Regions from separate parts of the Streptomyces sp. BJ20 genome, predicted to be linked through region 2. Evidence: riboswitches for the same ligand, from Rfam matches in the RefSeq annotation. Region 2 holds a riboswitch; the other holds the start of a gene.
The links. A riboswitch is a leader RNA that binds a small molecule or an ion and turns the genes downstream of it on or off. The one in region 2 is predicted to bind S-adenosylmethionine.
Positions count from the first base shown of each region.

Region 1 (7,887 bases), 1.3 Mb from region 2:
AGCAGGGCGGCGGAGACGGCCTCGACGGCCTTCTCGATGCCGCGCTTCAGGGCCATCGGGTTGGCGCCGGCGGCGACGTTGCGCAGGCCCTCCTTGACCAGGGCCTGGGCGAGAACGGTCGCCGTGGTCGTACCGTCACCGGCGACGTCGTCCGTCTTCTTGGCGACTTCCTTGACCAGCTCGGCGCCGATCTTCTCGTACGGGTCCTCGAGCTCGATCTCCTTGGCGATGGAGACACCATCGTTGGTGATCGTGGGGGCGCCCCACTTCTTCTCGAGGACGACGTTGCGGCCCTTGGGGCCGAGCGTCACCTTCACGGCGTCCGCGAGCTGGTTCATGCCGCGCTCGAGGCCGCGCCGCGCCTCCTCGTCGAACGCGATGATCTTGGCCATGTGAAGTGGTCCCTCCAGGACTGGGGGTGATTCCTTCGGACCGCGCCCGCGCCCGCGACGGACGGCTCGCCGGCCGTGTGGTTCCTTGCCCCACGTGACCTGGCGGGCCTCACCGACCCGGTCCTTCGTTGTCACTCTCACCTTCAGAGTGCTAACGCCAATGATTAGCACTCGACCCCCGAGAGTGCAAGACGCTTCGCTGGCGCGTAGGCGCGCGCACCGGATGCACCAAGGGTTCGCGCCCCGATCAGCCCCGGGCGAACACGGCGCGTCCGGGCATGACGAAGGGCCCGCACCCCGGAGGGTGCGGGCCCTGTCGCCGGCAGAAGATGTCGCGTGCTGCTGGTAGCGCGTTCAGGCGGTGACGCGAACCATGTCGGCCTGCGGGCCCTTCTGACCCTGCGAGATCTCGAACTCGACCCGCTGGCCCTCTTCAAGGGTGCGGTAGCCGTCCATCTGGATCGCGCTGTAGTGGACGAAAACATCCGCACCACCGTCGACCGCGATGAAGCCGTACCCCTTCTCCGCGTTGAACCACTTGACGGTGCCCTGAGCCATGCCTAACTCCCCTATTACTGGCCCTTGCACAGATCCACACTTCGCGGACCCGGGTCAGACCTCACCCCCCAACGGTTGGGGGCGTGCGCCGGAACGCGTCGACCGCGGCTGAATGTATCTGTCCAACTGCCGTCTGCAACAGGTCAATCGGACGAGAAATCTGGACGCCACCGGTCCGGAATGTGACATGAATTCGCCAGAATTCAGGGCAAGTCGGGCCGGGCAAAGGAGACAAAAGCCGCGAAAGGAGCCCGCACTTTGGCTACATCCAGTCGGGTCTGCGGCAGGAATTCAGGGTTCCCGATCTATGGATCGGGAGCGCGTTCCCCAACTCTACCGCGCTCAACCTCATGGAATTACCCCCTCCGGATCTCTCACGGAGGGGGCAAAGTCCCAAACGCTCGGTAACGGTCATTACCGAAGGTAATGATCAGCCTCCGGCGACCGCCGGGATGATCGAGACGCCGGCGCCCTCCGGGGTGGCCGTCTCCAGCCCCTGCTCGAAGCGCACGTCGTCGTCGTTGACGTACACGTTCACGAACCGGCGCAGCTTGCCCTGGTCGTCCAGCACCCGCGCGGCGATGCCGGTGTGGTTCTTCTCGAGGTCCTGGATGACCTCCCCGAGGGTGGCCCCCTCGGCGGGCACCTCGGCCTTGCCCCCCGTGTAGGTGCGCAGGATGGTGGGGATGCGGACGGTAACGCTCACTTTGAACCTCCGGTCAGGTAGAACACCCAGGGGCGCGGGGAACTGCGCGAACAACCCCCACCGGCCCGCGGACGATGACGAAACGAGTCTCAGACAAGCCCGGCCTCACGGAACGACTCCAGGCTGGGACGAATCGTCGCCGTCAGTCCCGTCCCCGCCACGGCGTCCAGCGTCTTGAGCCCGTCCCCGGTGTTCAACACCACCGTGGTGAGGGACGGATCCAGCACCCCGTCCTCGATCAGCTTCTTCGTCACGCCGACCGTGACCCCGCCCGCGGTCTCCGCGAAGATCCCCTCGGTCCGCGCCAGCAGCTTGATCGCCTCGACCACCTGCGCGTCCGTGACGTCCTCCACCGCGCCGCCCGTACGACGCGCGATGTCCAGGACGTACGGCCCGTCCGCCGGGTTGCCGATCGCCAGCGACTTGGCGATCGTGTCCGGCTTCTGCGGGCGGACGACGTCGTGCCCGGCCTTGTACGCCGTGGAGACCGGCGAGCACCCCTCGGCCTGCGCACCGAAGATCTTGTACGGCTTGTCCTCGACGAGCCCGAGCTTGATCAGCTCCTGGAGCCCCTTGTCGATCTTCGTGAGCTGCGAGCCGGAGGCGATCGGGACGACGATCTGGTCCGGGAGCCGCCAGCCGAGCTGCTCGCAGACCTCGTACGCGAGGGTCTTGGAGCCCTCGGCGTAGTACGGCCGCAGGTTGACGTTGACGAAGCCCCAGCCCTCGCCGGCCGGGTCGCCGATCAGCTCGGAGCAGAAGCGGTTCACGTCGTCGTAGTTGCCCTCGATGCCGACGAGTTCCCCGCCGTAGACGGCGGCCATGACGATCTTGCCCTGCTCCAGGTCGTGCGGGATGAACACGCAGGAGCGGAAGCCGGCCCGGGCGGCGGCGGCGCCGACCGCGCCGGCCAGGTTGCCGGTGGAGGAGCAGGACAGCGTGGTGAAACCGAAGGCGCGCGCGGCCTCCAGGGCCTGGGCGACGACCCGGTCCTTGAAGGAGTGCGTGGGGTTGCCGGAGTCGTCCTTGACGTAGAGGCCGCCGGTGACGCCCAGCTCGCGGGCGAGGTTGTCCGCCTGGACGAGCTTGGTCCAGCCGGGGTTCAGGTTGGGCTTGGTCGCCACGTCCGCGGGGACGGGCAGCAGCGGCGCGTAGCGCCAGATGTTCGCGGGACCCGCCTCGATGCGCTTGCGGAGCTCTTCGGTGTCGTAGCCCGAGAAGTCGTAGGCGATCTCCAGCGGGCCGAAACACTCCTCGCAGGCGAAGACCGGGCCGAGGGGCACGCGGTGGCCGCACTCGCGGCAGGACAGCGCGGCGGCGGGACCCAGGTCTACGGAGTTCGCGGTGTCGGTGGTGCTTGCAACAGTCTGCACAGCCATGGAGGCGAGGCCCTTTCTCCTCATCTTCCTCACGACGCACTTCGCCGTGAGACGGATTTGGCACCTTCCCTAGCCGGGAGCCTCGCCACGTCCGCGTGACAGGAACCGACTGGAGGGTTGCCGGGGCTTCATCGGGCCGTATCCCTCTGCCCCTCTGGATGAGCGGTGTTCAGTTGTGCGCCCCGACACCCCCCGGGATGCGGGGTCCGTCGGCGCTGTTCAAGACTGTAACCGAAGGCCCTGACGGCGGAGAGAGCCGTCCGAACACCGAGATGGATCACCCCGGTCAGTGAGGAGTCCGCCGTGCTGGAAGAAGTCGAGCGCTGGCTGATCGAGCGCTCCTGGTCGGTGTCCGACCGCCCTCTGCACCGGATCCTGGCGGCGAAACGCGCCTCGGGACAGACCGTGAGCGTGGTGCTGCCCGCGCTGAACGAGGAGGCCACGGTCGGTGACATCGTCTCCGTCATCCGACACGACCTGGTGCTCCAGGCGCCCCTGGTCGACGAGGTCGTGGTGATCGACTCCGGCTCCACCGACCGCACCTCCGAGGTGGCCGCGGCGGCGGGCGCGACCGTCGTCCACCGGGACGCCATTCTGCCCCGTCTGCCGGCCGTACCCGGCAAGGGCGAGGTGCTGTGGCGGTCCCTGCTGGTCACGCGCGGCGACATCGTGTGCTTCGTCGACGCGGACCTGAGGGAGTTCTCCTCGGACTTCGTCACCGGGATCGTCGGCCCGCTGCTCACCGATCCGGACCTCCAGCTCGTCAAGGCCATGTACGACCGGCCGCTGACCGTGGCCGGCGGCAGCGCCACCGGCGCGGGCGCCGGGCAGGGCGGCCGGGTCACGGAGCTGATGGCCCGCCCGCTGCTCAACATGCACTGGCCGCAGCTCGCCGGGTTCGTGCAGCCGCTGGGCGGCGAGTACGCGGCCCGCCGCGGCCTCCTGGAACAGCTTCCGTTCCCCGTCGGGTACGGCGTCGAGCTGGGCATGCTGGTCGACGCCCTGCACCTGGTGGGCCTGGACGCGCTGGCCCAGGTTGACGTGGGAGTGCGCAAGCACCGGCACCAGGACGGGCAGGCGCTCGGCCGGATGGCCGCCGCGATCTACCGCACCGCACAGCTGCGGCTGGCCCGCGCGCATCTGCTGCGGCCGTCGCTGACCCAGTTCGAGCGCGCCGGGGACGCCTTCGAGCCCTGCACGCACTCGGTGGACACGGAGGAGCGGCCGCCGATGAGGGACATCGCGGAGTACATGGCGCGCCGGGTGGCCTGAGCCCGCCGGCCGGCCCGACGCAGCCGCGTGGCGCGACCTCGTCGCCCGCCGGCCGGTGTGACGCACCGGCACGTTTGAGGCCCCGGGGGCCGGGCTAGGTTGAGGCGTATGGCTTCAAGCTTCGGTGCAGCTCAGGTGCTGGTCGCCTCCAACCGGGGGCCGGTGTCGTACGCGGTGGCGGACGACGGTTCGCTGAGGAGCAAACGGGGCGGTGGGGGACTGGTCTCCGGCCTCTCGGCCATCGGCCCCGAGTCGGGCGCGCTGTGGGTGTGCTCGGCGCTGTCCGACGACGACCGCGAGGCCGTGCGGCGCGGGGTCGGAGAGGACGGCGTGCGGATGCTGGACATCCCGGCGGGCGTGCACGCGGACGCGTACAACGGCATCGCGAACTCGGTGCTGTGGTTCGTCCACCACATGCTGTACCAGACGCCGCTGGAGCCGGTGTTCGACGCGGAGTTCCGCAGCAAGTGGGCGTCCTACGAGACGTACAACCGCGCGTTCGCCGAGGCGCTGGCCGAGGAGGCCGCCGAGGGCGCGGCCGTCCTGGTGCAGGACTACCACCTGACCCTGGTCCCCGGCATGCTCCGCGAGCTGCGCCCCGACCTGCGCATCGGGCACTTCTCGCACACGCCGTGGGCGCCGCCCGAGTACTTCGCGATGCTTCCCGACGACATCGCGCGGCAGGTGCTGCGCGGCATGCTCGGCGCCGACCGGCTCGGCTTCCTCACCCACCGCTGGGCGGACGCGTTCACCGCGTGCTGCGAGCGGTTCGCCGGCGGGCTCGGCGACACCCGCGTCGGGGTGCACGGCCTGGGCGCCGACGCGGACTTCCTGCGCGCCCGCTCGCACGAGGCGGACGTCCACGAGCGGATGGCCGCGCTGAAGGAGGAGATCGGCGAGGGGCGCCGGACGATCGTCCGCGTCGACCGCACCGAGCTGTCCAAGAACATCGTGCGCGGCCTGCTGGCGTACCGGCAGCTGCTGGACGACCGGCCCGAGTGGCGCGAGCGCGTGGTGCACGTCGCCTTCGCCTACCCGTCCCGGCAGGACCTCGCCGTCTACCGCGACTACACGGCCGAGGTGCAGCGGCTCGCCGAGGAGATCAACGACCGGTACGGCACGCCCGGCTGGCGCCCGGTCGTCCTGCACGTCAAGGACGACTTCGCCCGCTCCCTGGCCGCGTACCGGCTGGCCGACGTGGCCCTCGTCAACCCGATCCGCGACGGCATGAACCTGGTCGCGAAGGAGGTCCCGGTGGTCTCCGACGCGGGCTGCGCCCTGGTGCTGTCCCGCGAGGCCGGCGCCCACGAGGAGCTGGGCGAGGACGCGATCACCGTGAACCCGTACGACGTCGTGCAGACGGCCGAGGCCCTGCACGAGGCGCTGTCCATGCGCCCCGAGGACCGCACGGAGCGCGGCAAGCGGCTGGCCGCGGCGGCGACCGCGCTGCCACCGGCACGGTGGTTCCTGGACCAGCTGGAAGCGCTGCGTGGCGGAACCGGACGCTGACCCGCGGACCCGCCGGCGGGCTCTCCACGGGCCCTGACGCCGTGCGGCCGACGTGCCCGGGCGCGGCCCGGCGGATCCGGCCGCGACCGGAACGGCCCCTCGCGCAGGCGTGACATCCGGCAGGCGTGGATAGGTTGGGGCACATGGCCAGTCATACGGATTCCACGGACCCCGCAGCGCTGCCGACGCCCGCCACGCAGGCCGGGCGGGACGGGCTCGACGCGCTCCTGGCCCACCCGGGCAAGGCGCTGATCGGGCTTGACTTCGACGGCACGCTCGCGCCGATCGTCGCCGACCCCGAGCAGGCCCGCGCCCACCCGGACGCGGTGCCCGCGCTCGCCGCGCTCGCCCCGAAGGTCGCGGCGGTGGCCGTCGTCACCGGCCGCCCGCCGGGTGTCGCGGTCCGCCACGGCGGTTTCGCGGGTGTGCCCGGTCTCGAGCACCTGGTGGTGCTCGGCCACTACGGCGCCGAGCGCTGGGACGCGGTCACCGGTTCCGTCACCGCGCCCGCCCCGCACCCCGGCGTCGCCGCCGCACGCGCCGAGCTGCCGGGGCTGCTGGACCGGGTGGGGGCGTGGCAGGGCACGTGGATCGAGGAGAAGGGGCGGGCGGTCGCCGTCCACACCCGCAGGGCGTCCGACCCGCAGGCCGCCTTCGAGGCCCTGCGCGAGCCGCTGACGGACCTCGCGACGCGGCACGGTCTCGTCGTGGAGCCGGGGCGGATGGTGCTGGAGCTGCGGCCGCCGGGGATGGACAAGGGGGTCGCGCTGCTGGAGTACGCGCGGGAGATCGGGGCGGGGTCGGTGCTGTACGCGGGGGACGACCTGGGCGACCTGGCGGCGTTCACGGCGGTGGACAAGCTCCGCGCGTCCGGGACGCCGGGGGTGCTGGTGTGCAGCGGCAGCGAGGAGGTCACGGAACTGCGGGACCGCGCCGACCTGGTGGTCGACGGCCCGTCTGGGGTGGTGCACCTGCTGCGCGCGCTGGCGGAACGACTCCCCTGACCCGGGGCTCCGCCCCGGACCCCGCCCCGGAACCGCTCCTCAAGCGCCGGAGGGGCTGACTTCAGCCCGTCCGGCGTTCGAGGAGGCCCGAAGGACCGACAGGGGGCTGGGGCGCAGTCCCAGGGGCGGGACGGGAAGGGGCGGCGGGGGCGAACCCACCGTGCCGCGTCCCGGTGGCGCCCTCACCGCTCCGCGCGCCGCGCGTCCCGTACCCGCCGCAGGCGGTTCACCGTCACGGGGTCGTGGGCCAACGCCCGCGGATCGTCGAGCAACGCGTTGAGGAGCTGGTAGTACCGCACCGGTACCAACCCCAGCTCCTCCCGGATCACCCGCTCCTTCGCCCCCGGCGACACGGCCCCCCGCCGCTCCAGCGCGAGCACCTCCCGCTCGAGGCGCCCCAGATCCTCAGCCTCACCCATGCCGGGCAGGCTACCCCGCGCTGTCCGCCCGCACCGCCGCCGCCTGCAGCTCGCCGAGGACGCCCGCCGGGCTGCCGCCCGGTTCCACGGCGTTGCCGATCTTCCGCTTGATCTCCGCGTTCACCGCGGCCCACGACGTCTTGCCCACCGGGTACTGCTCCGACAACGGCAACTGGTCGAGGAACGGCTTGATCTCCTTGTCCTGCCCCGACGCCGCCATCGCCCGCGACGCGGAGTTGGTGACCGGCAGCAGGTCGTACTCGCGGGAGAAGTCCAGCACGTTCTCCTCGCTGTAGACGAAGTCGAGGAAGTCCCCGATCTCGTCGCGGTGCCCGTTCTTCTCGAACGCCATCATCCAGTCGGCGACGCCCAGCGCGGACGGCGTCTCGCCCTCGGCGCCGGGGATCGGCACCATGCCGTACTTCACGCCCTTCTTCCGCGCCATCTCCATCAGGGAGGGATGCCCGTTGAGCATGCCGACGTCCCCGGCGGCGAACGCCTCGAACGCCTCCGCCCGGTCGAGCTCGCCGGGCGCGACGGGTCCGGTGAGCCCCTTGCCGACGAGTTCGTCCCGCAGCCAGCTGAGGGTCTCGACGTTCTCCGTGGAGTCGATGGCGTAGGTGCCGCCGATGTCGGTGTAGCCGCCGT
Region 1 is NZ_CP094918.1:6,996,285-7,004,171, forward strand. Features, by position in the region: gene groL (chaperonin GroEL) at 1-392, opposite strand, end outside; gene MTR79_RS31435 (cold-shock protein) at 747-950, opposite strand; gene MTR79_RS31440 (MoaD/ThiS family protein) at 1,381-1,656, opposite strand; gene thrC (threonine synthase) at 1,746-3,035, opposite strand; SAM riboswitch class I at 3,053-3,200, opposite strand; gene MTR79_RS31450 (glucosyl-3-phosphoglycerate synthase) at 3,339-4,307, shown strand; gene MTR79_RS31455 (trehalose-6-phosphate synthase) at 4,416-5,816, shown strand; gene otsB (trehalose-phosphatase) at 5,960-6,820, shown strand; gene MTR79_RS31465 (DUF3263 domain-containing protein) at 7,003-7,239, opposite strand; gene MTR79_RS31470 (extracellular solute-binding protein) at 7,250-7,887, opposite strand, start outside.
Region 1: another riboswitch for S-adenosylmethionine. It lies ahead of thrC (threonine synthase); the one in region 2 lies ahead of MTR79_RS25700 (aminotransferase class V-fold PLP-dependent enzyme).

Region 2 (7,887 bases):
CCTGACGCTACGTTGTGTAGCGGTTCCGTCAATTGGGGCATTGCCCCTGTACGTTGCACGAGGGACGGAAATGCATCAGATACTAAGAAAGCCTTTTGAGGAGCACGGCTGACGCCACGGGGCGTGCGCCGGCGCGTGCGACCCCGTCGGCGACCTCGCGGTCGGTGGAGACGACGATGACCGGCCGCCCCGGCGGCTCCGCGCGCACGAGCTGCCGGATGAGCTCGTCGGCCGTGACGCCCGGCTTGGAGAACAGCACCCGCACCCCGCGCGGCGGCGCCAGCAGCACCGGCGCGGCCAGTTCGGCGCCGTCGAAGACGCAGGTGACCTCGGCACCGGTCTGCGCGGCGAGCTGCGCGAGCTGGCCGAGCAGCCGCAGCCGCTGCTTCTCCAGCGGCATCTGCGGATAGCCGGTCTTGGTGACGTTGTAGCCGTCGACGACCAGATGCGCCTGCGGCAGGGCGAGGAGCTGGTCGAGGACGGCCGGGTCGTCCTCGGAGAGCGCGCGGGCGGCGATGTCCTTGGGGGTCATCCGGCCCGGCTCCACGGCGTCCACGGTCTCCGCGGGCCGCACGGACACGGGAGGCAGCGCCAGTTCGCGCCGCAGCCCCTGGGCGGCGTCCAGCACGGTGTCGAGCAGCAGCCGTACGCGCATGTCCTCGACGCTGCGTCCCTCGCGGGCGGCGCGGCGGGCGGCCTCCAGGGCGGCCTCGGTCTCCCCGAGCCGGGCCTTGAGGCGCCGGGTCTCGCTCTCGGCGGCTGACACCTGGGCCTGGCCCTCGGCGCGCACCGCCTCCATCTCCCCGCGCAGCTTGCGCAGGGCGGCCTCGCCGCGCTTGACGTCGGCGAGGGCGGACCGCAGCTTGCGGTGCAGGGAGTCGGTCTCCTTCTTCGCCGCGTCCAGCTCGGCGCGCAGCCGCTCGGTCTCGGAGCGGGTGTGCTCGCGGGCGCGGTCCAGTTCGGCGCGCAGCCGCTCCAGCTCGGCGCGGGTCTGCTCGTCGGCGCGCTCGGCGTCGGCGCGCTGCGCCTCCTCTCCGGCGGCGGCGACCAGCTTGACCCAGCCCGGCGGGCGGAGCACGTAGGCCGCGGCCGCCACATCGAGCGGGTCCGCGGCCGGGGGCGGGGAGCCGGAGTCGAGGGCGCCGGTCAGTTCCGGCTGCGACTCTCTGAGCTTCTCCCCGATCCGCTGCCGGAACAGCGGATCGGTCTCCAGCGCCGCCGCCATCGCGTTCCCGGCGAACTTGGCGCGGCGGTTCGGGGCGAACCGGGCGTACTGCCTCAGCTGTGCGGGCAGCTCGGCGACGGTGAGTCCGCCGAAGCCGTCCGCGACGATCTGGACGACCTTGCGGCGCACCCCGTCGGGCAGCGGACGGTCGAGCACCTCGGCGGCGCCGTCCTGCGGCCCCCCGCCCGCGGTCTCCACCATCCGTCACACCCCAATGCCTGTGTGCGGCCCCGTCCGCGGGACCGCCGTCAGCGGGGCCGGCTCCGTGTCAGGAGCCGGCGCCCGGCCTGTCCACGAGTTCCACCTGGTCCACGGCGTTGCACCAGCGGCACCGCACCGACTCGATCGTCTCGTCGAGCACCTCGCTCTCCTCGACCTTGGGCTCTCCGGCCAGATCGAGGTGCACGTACTCGACGACCTTCGACGAGCGGGTGACGTCGAAGCGGGTGAGGTTGCCGCAGAGGGTGCAGCGCCACCGCGTCGAGTCGGTCGGCAGGGGAACCGTCATCGTGGCTGTTCGCCTTTCTCCAGTGTCCTTGACGCACCGGGCGGCCGGTGCGTGTGGCTCGTTACCCTACGGCCTGCCGGGCCCGCGCCGCCCGCCCGTCCACGGCGGCGAGGCGATCCGCACGGTTGCGTCCGGTTACGTCATGCTCTGTACCCATGATCCGCAACTGGACCGCGGCGGCCGCCGGGGCGCTGAGGACCACGCCAGCCCCGGTCACCCGCACCCTGATCGTGCTGTGCTGCCTGGTCTTCCTGATCGGGCCGGCCTCGGGGCTGCATCCGGCGCACGGCTCCGGGGAGGAGCTGCTCGCCGCGCAGCGGGACTACTTCCGCCGCTGGGGCGTGATCCCCGCAGACCTGTTCGACGGGTCCCCCGCGGCCGTGCTCACGCCCGCCACGGCGCTCTTCGTGCACGGCAGCTGGGTGCATCTGCTGGGCAACATGCTGTTCCTCCACGTGTTCGGGCCGCTGACCGAGGCACGGATGGGCCGGATGCGGTTCGCCCTCTGCTACGCCGGCTGCGGCTACCTCGCCCTGCTGGGGTACGCGGCCGCCAACGCCGGCTCCGAGCGGTCCCTGGTCGGGGCCTCGGGGGCGATCTCGGCGCTGCTCGGAGCGTTCCTCTTCCTGTTCCCCCGCGGGCGGGTCACCAGTCTCCTGCCGTTCGCCTTCTTCCTGCCGGTACGGCTGCCCGCGTGGGCGGTGCTGCCGTTCTGGGCGGCGCTGCAGTGGGCGGCGGCCGGGCGGACGCCGGAGGGTGGCCCCGGGGTGGCCTATCTGGCGCACCTGCTGGGCTTCGCGCTGGGCTTCGGCTGCGCGTGGGTGTGGCGCGGCGGGGCGACTACAGTGAAGTCCGCCCCTGCTCCGGCCCCCGAGGGAGAGAACCAGCCGTGATCACCGCGATCGTCCTCATCAAGACCAGCGTGGACCGGATCCCCGAGATCGCGGAACAGATCGCCGCGCTGGACAGCGTCAGCGAGGTCTTCTCCGTCACCGGCACGTACGACCTGATCGCCATGGTGCGGGTGCGGGAGCACGAGGACCTCGCCGAGGTGATCCCCGGCAGGATCAGCAAGATCCCGGGGGTGGAGGGCACGGACACGCATGTGGCGTTCCGGACGTACTCCCAGCACGATCTCGAGGCTGCCTTCGCCATCGGGCTGGACAGCTGACCTGCCGGGGCTGCGCCCCGTACCCGCTCCTCAAGCGCGGAGGGGCTGATTCCAGCCCGTCCGGCGCTTGAGGACGAGGGGGTCTGGGGGCGCAGCCCCCAGGGACGGGAAGGGGCGGCGGGGGCGAGGACCGCTCACGCGCGCCCCGACGCGCCGGGCACGCACCGCCCGTCCACCGTCCGGTACGTCCACCGCGCCCCGTCCCGCACGAGCTCCCGCACCGCCCGCACGAACCGCGCGACATGCTCCTCCGGCGTCCCGGCCCCGAAGCTGACCCGGATCGCGTTCAGCGCCCCCGGCTCCGGCGCCCCGCACTCCCCCGCACCGCCCGTGTCGCCGCCCAGCAGCCTCCGCACCAGCGGGTGCGCGCAGAACAGACCGTCCCGCACCCCGATGCCGTACTCCGCGGACAGCGCCGCCGCGAAATGGGAGCTGTTCCAGCCGTCGACCACGAAGGACAGCACCCCGACCCGGGGCGCGTCGTCGCCGAACAGGGACAGGAAGCGCACCTCAGGCACGTCCGCCAGCCCCTCCCGCACCGCGCGCACCAGCGCGTCCTCCCGCGCGGCCAGCGCCTCGAACCCCGCCTCGGTGAGCGCCTTGCAGGCGGAGGCGACGGCGTAGGCGCCGATGACGTTGGGCGAGCCGGCCTCGTGGCGGGCGGCGGTCTCGTGCCACCGCACGTCCACGCCCCCGTCCGCGCGCCGGACGACCGTGCGGCTGGCGCCGCCGCCGGCGAGGTACGGCTCGGCCTCGCGCAGCCAGTCGGCACGCCCGGCCAACACCCCGGAGCCGAAGGGCGCGTACAGCTTGTGCCCGGAGAAGGCGACCCAGTCGACGTCCAGCTCGCGCACGGACACCGCGCGGTGCGGGGCGAGCTGGGCGGCGTCCAGCACGATCCGGGCGCCGTGCGCGTGTGCGGCGGCGGCGAGTTCGCGGACCGGCCACAGCTCGCCGGTGACGTTGGAGGCGCCGGTGACGCAGACCAGGGCGGGGCCGTAGGGGTCGCGGTCGGCGAGGGCGCGCTCCAGGGCCGCGACGGCCTGCGCGGGGCTGTCGGGGGCGTCGAGGAAGGTCACCCGGCCCGCCCGCCGCCAGGGCAGCAGCGCCGCGTGGTGCTCCGTCTCGAAGACGAAGACCTCGCAGCCGTCGGGCAGGGCGGCGGCGAGCAGGTTGAGGGAGTCGGTGGTGGACCGGGTGAACACCACCTCGTCCCCGTCCCGGCAGTCGAGGAACTCGGCCACGGTACGGCGGGCGTTCTCGAACAGGTCGGTGGAGAGCTGCGAGAGGTAGCCGGCGCCGCGGTGGACGCTGCCGTAGTAGGGGGCGTAGGCGGCCACGTCGTCCCAGACACGCTGGAGGGCAGGGGCGCTGGCGGCTTGGTCGAGGGCGGCGTAGGTGACCTCGCCGCCGGTGACGAGGGGGACGGCGACGTCCCGGCCGAGGACGGGCAGCGGGGCGCAGACGGAGGGCTCGGCGGCGACGGCGGTGGCGGTGGCGGCAGCAGGCATGACGGAACTCCCAAGGGCAGGGCGGATCTTCGCGCGAGCGGACGGCGCGACGCGTCGCTCCAGCGCGGAGAAGGAAGTGACAAGGGTGTGCGGAGGCGGGGCTCGACGCCCTCAGGGCCTTCCGTTCGGATCACCCTGGCGTCGCGGGCCCTGGCACGCGCATCTGCGGCGTTGTCGTCGGTTGCCAACGCTCCGCGTTGACGCCCTCCTCCGCCTTGCAGCTGCACGCACCGGACCCCGCTCGGGTCGGCCGAAGACGCACCGCGCCTCACAACCGGCCTGATCCGAACGAAAGGCCCTAGCGCATTCGCTTGCTCACAGAAGACTCCTCGACGACCAGGACCCCTGGTGTGCGAGGGGTCCGCGCTTGCCGTGAGCCCTGCTGCTCACGGCCTGGTCTTCACCCGGGGCACCCCGCCACGGACGGAGGGTTGCCGGACAGCCGGCCGGGGCCTGATGGCTGTCACTCATGACCTGAGAGGGAACGTACGTGAGGCGACGGCCGTCCCGCAACCCGTATCGGATGGCGGGACGGCCGTACGAAGGATCTACGCGTTGGTGACGGCGACCCAGCGTTCCAGGACGCGCCTGGCGGCGCCGGAGTCGATGGACTCGGCGGCCTTCTCCATCCCGGCGCGGATCTGCTCGGTGAGCGTGCCGCTGCCGGGCTCCAGGGCCACCAGCGCCGCCGCGGAGTTCAGCAGGACCGCGTCCCGCACGGGGCCGCGCTCGCCGTCCAGCAGCCGTCGGGCGACCTCGGCGTTGTAGGAGGCGTCGGCGCCGCGCAGCGCCTCCACCGGGACCAGCTCGATGCCGACGTCGCGCGGGTCGAAGGTCTCCTCGGTGACCTTGCCGTCGCGGACCACCCACACCCTGGAGGTGCCGGTGGTGGTCAGCTCGTCGAGGCCGTCGTCGCCGCGGAACACCAGGGTGGAGTTGCCGCGCCCGGCGAACACCCCGGCCATGATGGGCGCCATCCGGGCGTCGGCGACGCCGACGGCCTGCGCCTCGACCTTCGCCGGGTTGGCGAGCGGGCCGAGGAAGTTGAACACGGTGCGGACGCCGAGCTGGCCGCGGGCGGCGGCCACATGGCGCAGCGCCGGGTGGAACTTCACCGCGAAGCAGAAGGTGATGCCGGCCTCCTCGGCGACCTCGGCGACCCGGCGCGGGGTCAGTTCGAGGTTGACGCCCAGCTTCTCCAGCACGTCGGAGGCGCCGGAGGCGGAGGACGCGGCGCGGTTGCCGTGCTTGACGACCTTCGCGCCGGTGCCGGCGACGACGATCGAGGACATGGTGGAGATGTTCACCGTCTTGGCGCCGTCGCCGCCGGTGCCGACGATGTCGACGGTGGCGCCGGGTACCTCGATCACGTTGGCGTGGTCGTAGAGCGCCCGCACGCAGCCGGTGATCTCGTCGACGGTCTCGCCCTTGGCCCGCAGGGACACCGCGAACCCGGCGATCTGCGCGTCGGTCGCCTCGCCCCGCATGATCAGGTCCATCGCCCAGGCGGCCTCGTCGGCGGTCAGGTCCCGGCCGTCGAGGAGGGAGTTCAACAGGGCGGGCCAGGAGCGGCCCGCCGCGGTGTCGCCTCCAGCGGGGGTCACAGCGCTCATGGTCGCTCCTGACGGTCGTAGCGGGTCCTCGGGGACCGGACGGGTCCCGCACCCACCCTATCCAGCCGCGGGCACGGCGAAGGGCCCCCGTCCGCAGAACGGACGGGGGCCCTTCGCTGTCGTGTGGCGACGTGTGGAGAAACTCCGGGATCAGTGGTGGCCGTGGCCGCTCGTGATCTCCTTGTACTCCTCGACGGTCGGCTTCGGAATCTGCGACTCCTCGCCGTAGAAGCCCTTGCTGAGCTTCGCGCGCAGCTTCTCGCTGGCCTTCACCTTGCGCCGGACGCCGTTCTCGTCGACCTCCGGGCCGAGCTCGAGCGGCTTGGGCTGCTCGTGCGCGGTGAGGGTGTACAGCTGCTCCTGGCTGAGCGGCTCGTGGACCTCGATGAACTCACCGTGCGGCAGGCGCTTGATGATGCCCGACTCGCGGCCGTGCAGCACCTTCTCCTTGTCCCGGCGCTGGAGGCCGAGGCAGATCCGCTTGGTGACGATGAACGCCACGACCGGGGCGACGAAGAACGCGATCCGGACGAACCAGGTGATGGCGTTGATCGACAGGTGGAAGTGCGTTGCCCAGATGTCGTTGCCGCCGCCGACGAGGAGCACGAAGTACAGCGTCATCCAGGCGACACCGAACGCGGTGCGCGTCGGGGCGTTGCGCGGGCGGTCCAGGATGTGGTGCTCGCGCTTGTCGCCGGTGACCCAGGACTCGATGAACGGGTACACGGCGATGGCGGCCAGGACCAGCGGGAAGATCATCAGCGGGATGAACACGCCCAGGACGAGCGTGTGACCCCAGAAGTTGATCTCCCAGCCCGGCATGACACGGATCAGACCCTCGGAGAAGCCCATGTACCAGTCGGGCTGGGCGCCGGTGGAGACCATGTCGGGCCGGTAGGGGCCGATGGACCAGATCGGGTTGACCGTGGCGATCGCGGCGACGGCCGCGAGCACACCGAAGACCAGGAAGAAGAAGCCTCCGGCCTTGGCCATGTACACCGGCAGCAGCGGCATGCCGACCACGTTCTTGTTGGTCTTTCCGGGACCCGGGAACTGCGTGTGCTTGTGGTAGAAGACCAGGATCAGGTGCGCCACCACGAGGCCGAGCATGATGCCCGGCAGCAGCAGGACGTGGATCGAGAAGAACCGGGCCACGAAGTCGTCGCCGGGGAACTCGCCGCCGAAGAGGAAGAACGAGAGGTACGTGCCGACGATCGGCACGGACAGGATCGCGCCCTCCATGAAGCGGATACCGGTGCCGGAGAGCAGGTCGTCCGGGAGCGAGTAGCCGGTGAAACCGGTGAACATGCCCAGGACGAGCAGCAGGAAGCCGAACAGCCAGTTGATCTCACGCGGCTTGCGGAACGCGCCGGTGAAGAACACGCGCATCATGTGCACGAACATGCCGGCCACGAAGATCAGCGCGGCCCAGTGGTGGATCTGCCGGATGAGCAGACCGCCACGGACGTCGAAGCTGATGTCCAGCGTCGACTTGTAGGCCTCACTCATCAGCTGGCCCTGCAGCGGGACGTAGCTGCCGTGGTACTCCACCTCGTTCATCGACGGGTGGAAGAACAGCGTCAGGTACACACCCGTGAGGATGATGATGATGAAGCTGTACAGGCAGATCTCACCCAGCATGAACGACCAGTGGTCGGGGAAGATCTTGCGCATGTTGGCCTTGGCCAGGGAGTAGATCCCCAGCCGGCCGTCGGCCCAGTCGGCGACGCGTTCGCCGGCCGGCGCCTTCCCGCGTGCGCGGGACTCGGGTGTCGTCGTAGTACTCATCCGCGCTCCCAGAAGGCAGGGCCGACGGGCTCGTCGAAGTCGCCGAGCGCTTCGAGGTAACCCTCGTCGTT
Region 2 is NZ_CP094918.1:5,679,887-5,687,773, forward strand. Features, by position in the region: gene MTR79_RS25680 (NYN domain-containing protein) at 83-1,426, opposite strand; gene MTR79_RS25685 (hypothetical protein) at 1,494-1,733, opposite strand; gene MTR79_RS25690 (rhomboid family intramembrane serine protease) at 1,889-2,626, shown strand; gene MTR79_RS25695 (Lrp/AsnC ligand binding domain-containing protein) at 2,623-2,904, shown strand; gene MTR79_RS25700 (aminotransferase class V-fold PLP-dependent enzyme) at 3,039-4,415, opposite strand; SAM riboswitch class IV at 4,774-4,890, opposite strand; gene trpD (anthranilate phosphoribosyltransferase) at 4,964-6,028, opposite strand; gene MTR79_RS25710 (cytochrome bc complex cytochrome b subunit) at 6,179-7,816, opposite strand; gene MTR79_RS25715 (Rieske 2Fe-2S domain-containing protein) at 7,813-7,887, opposite strand, start outside.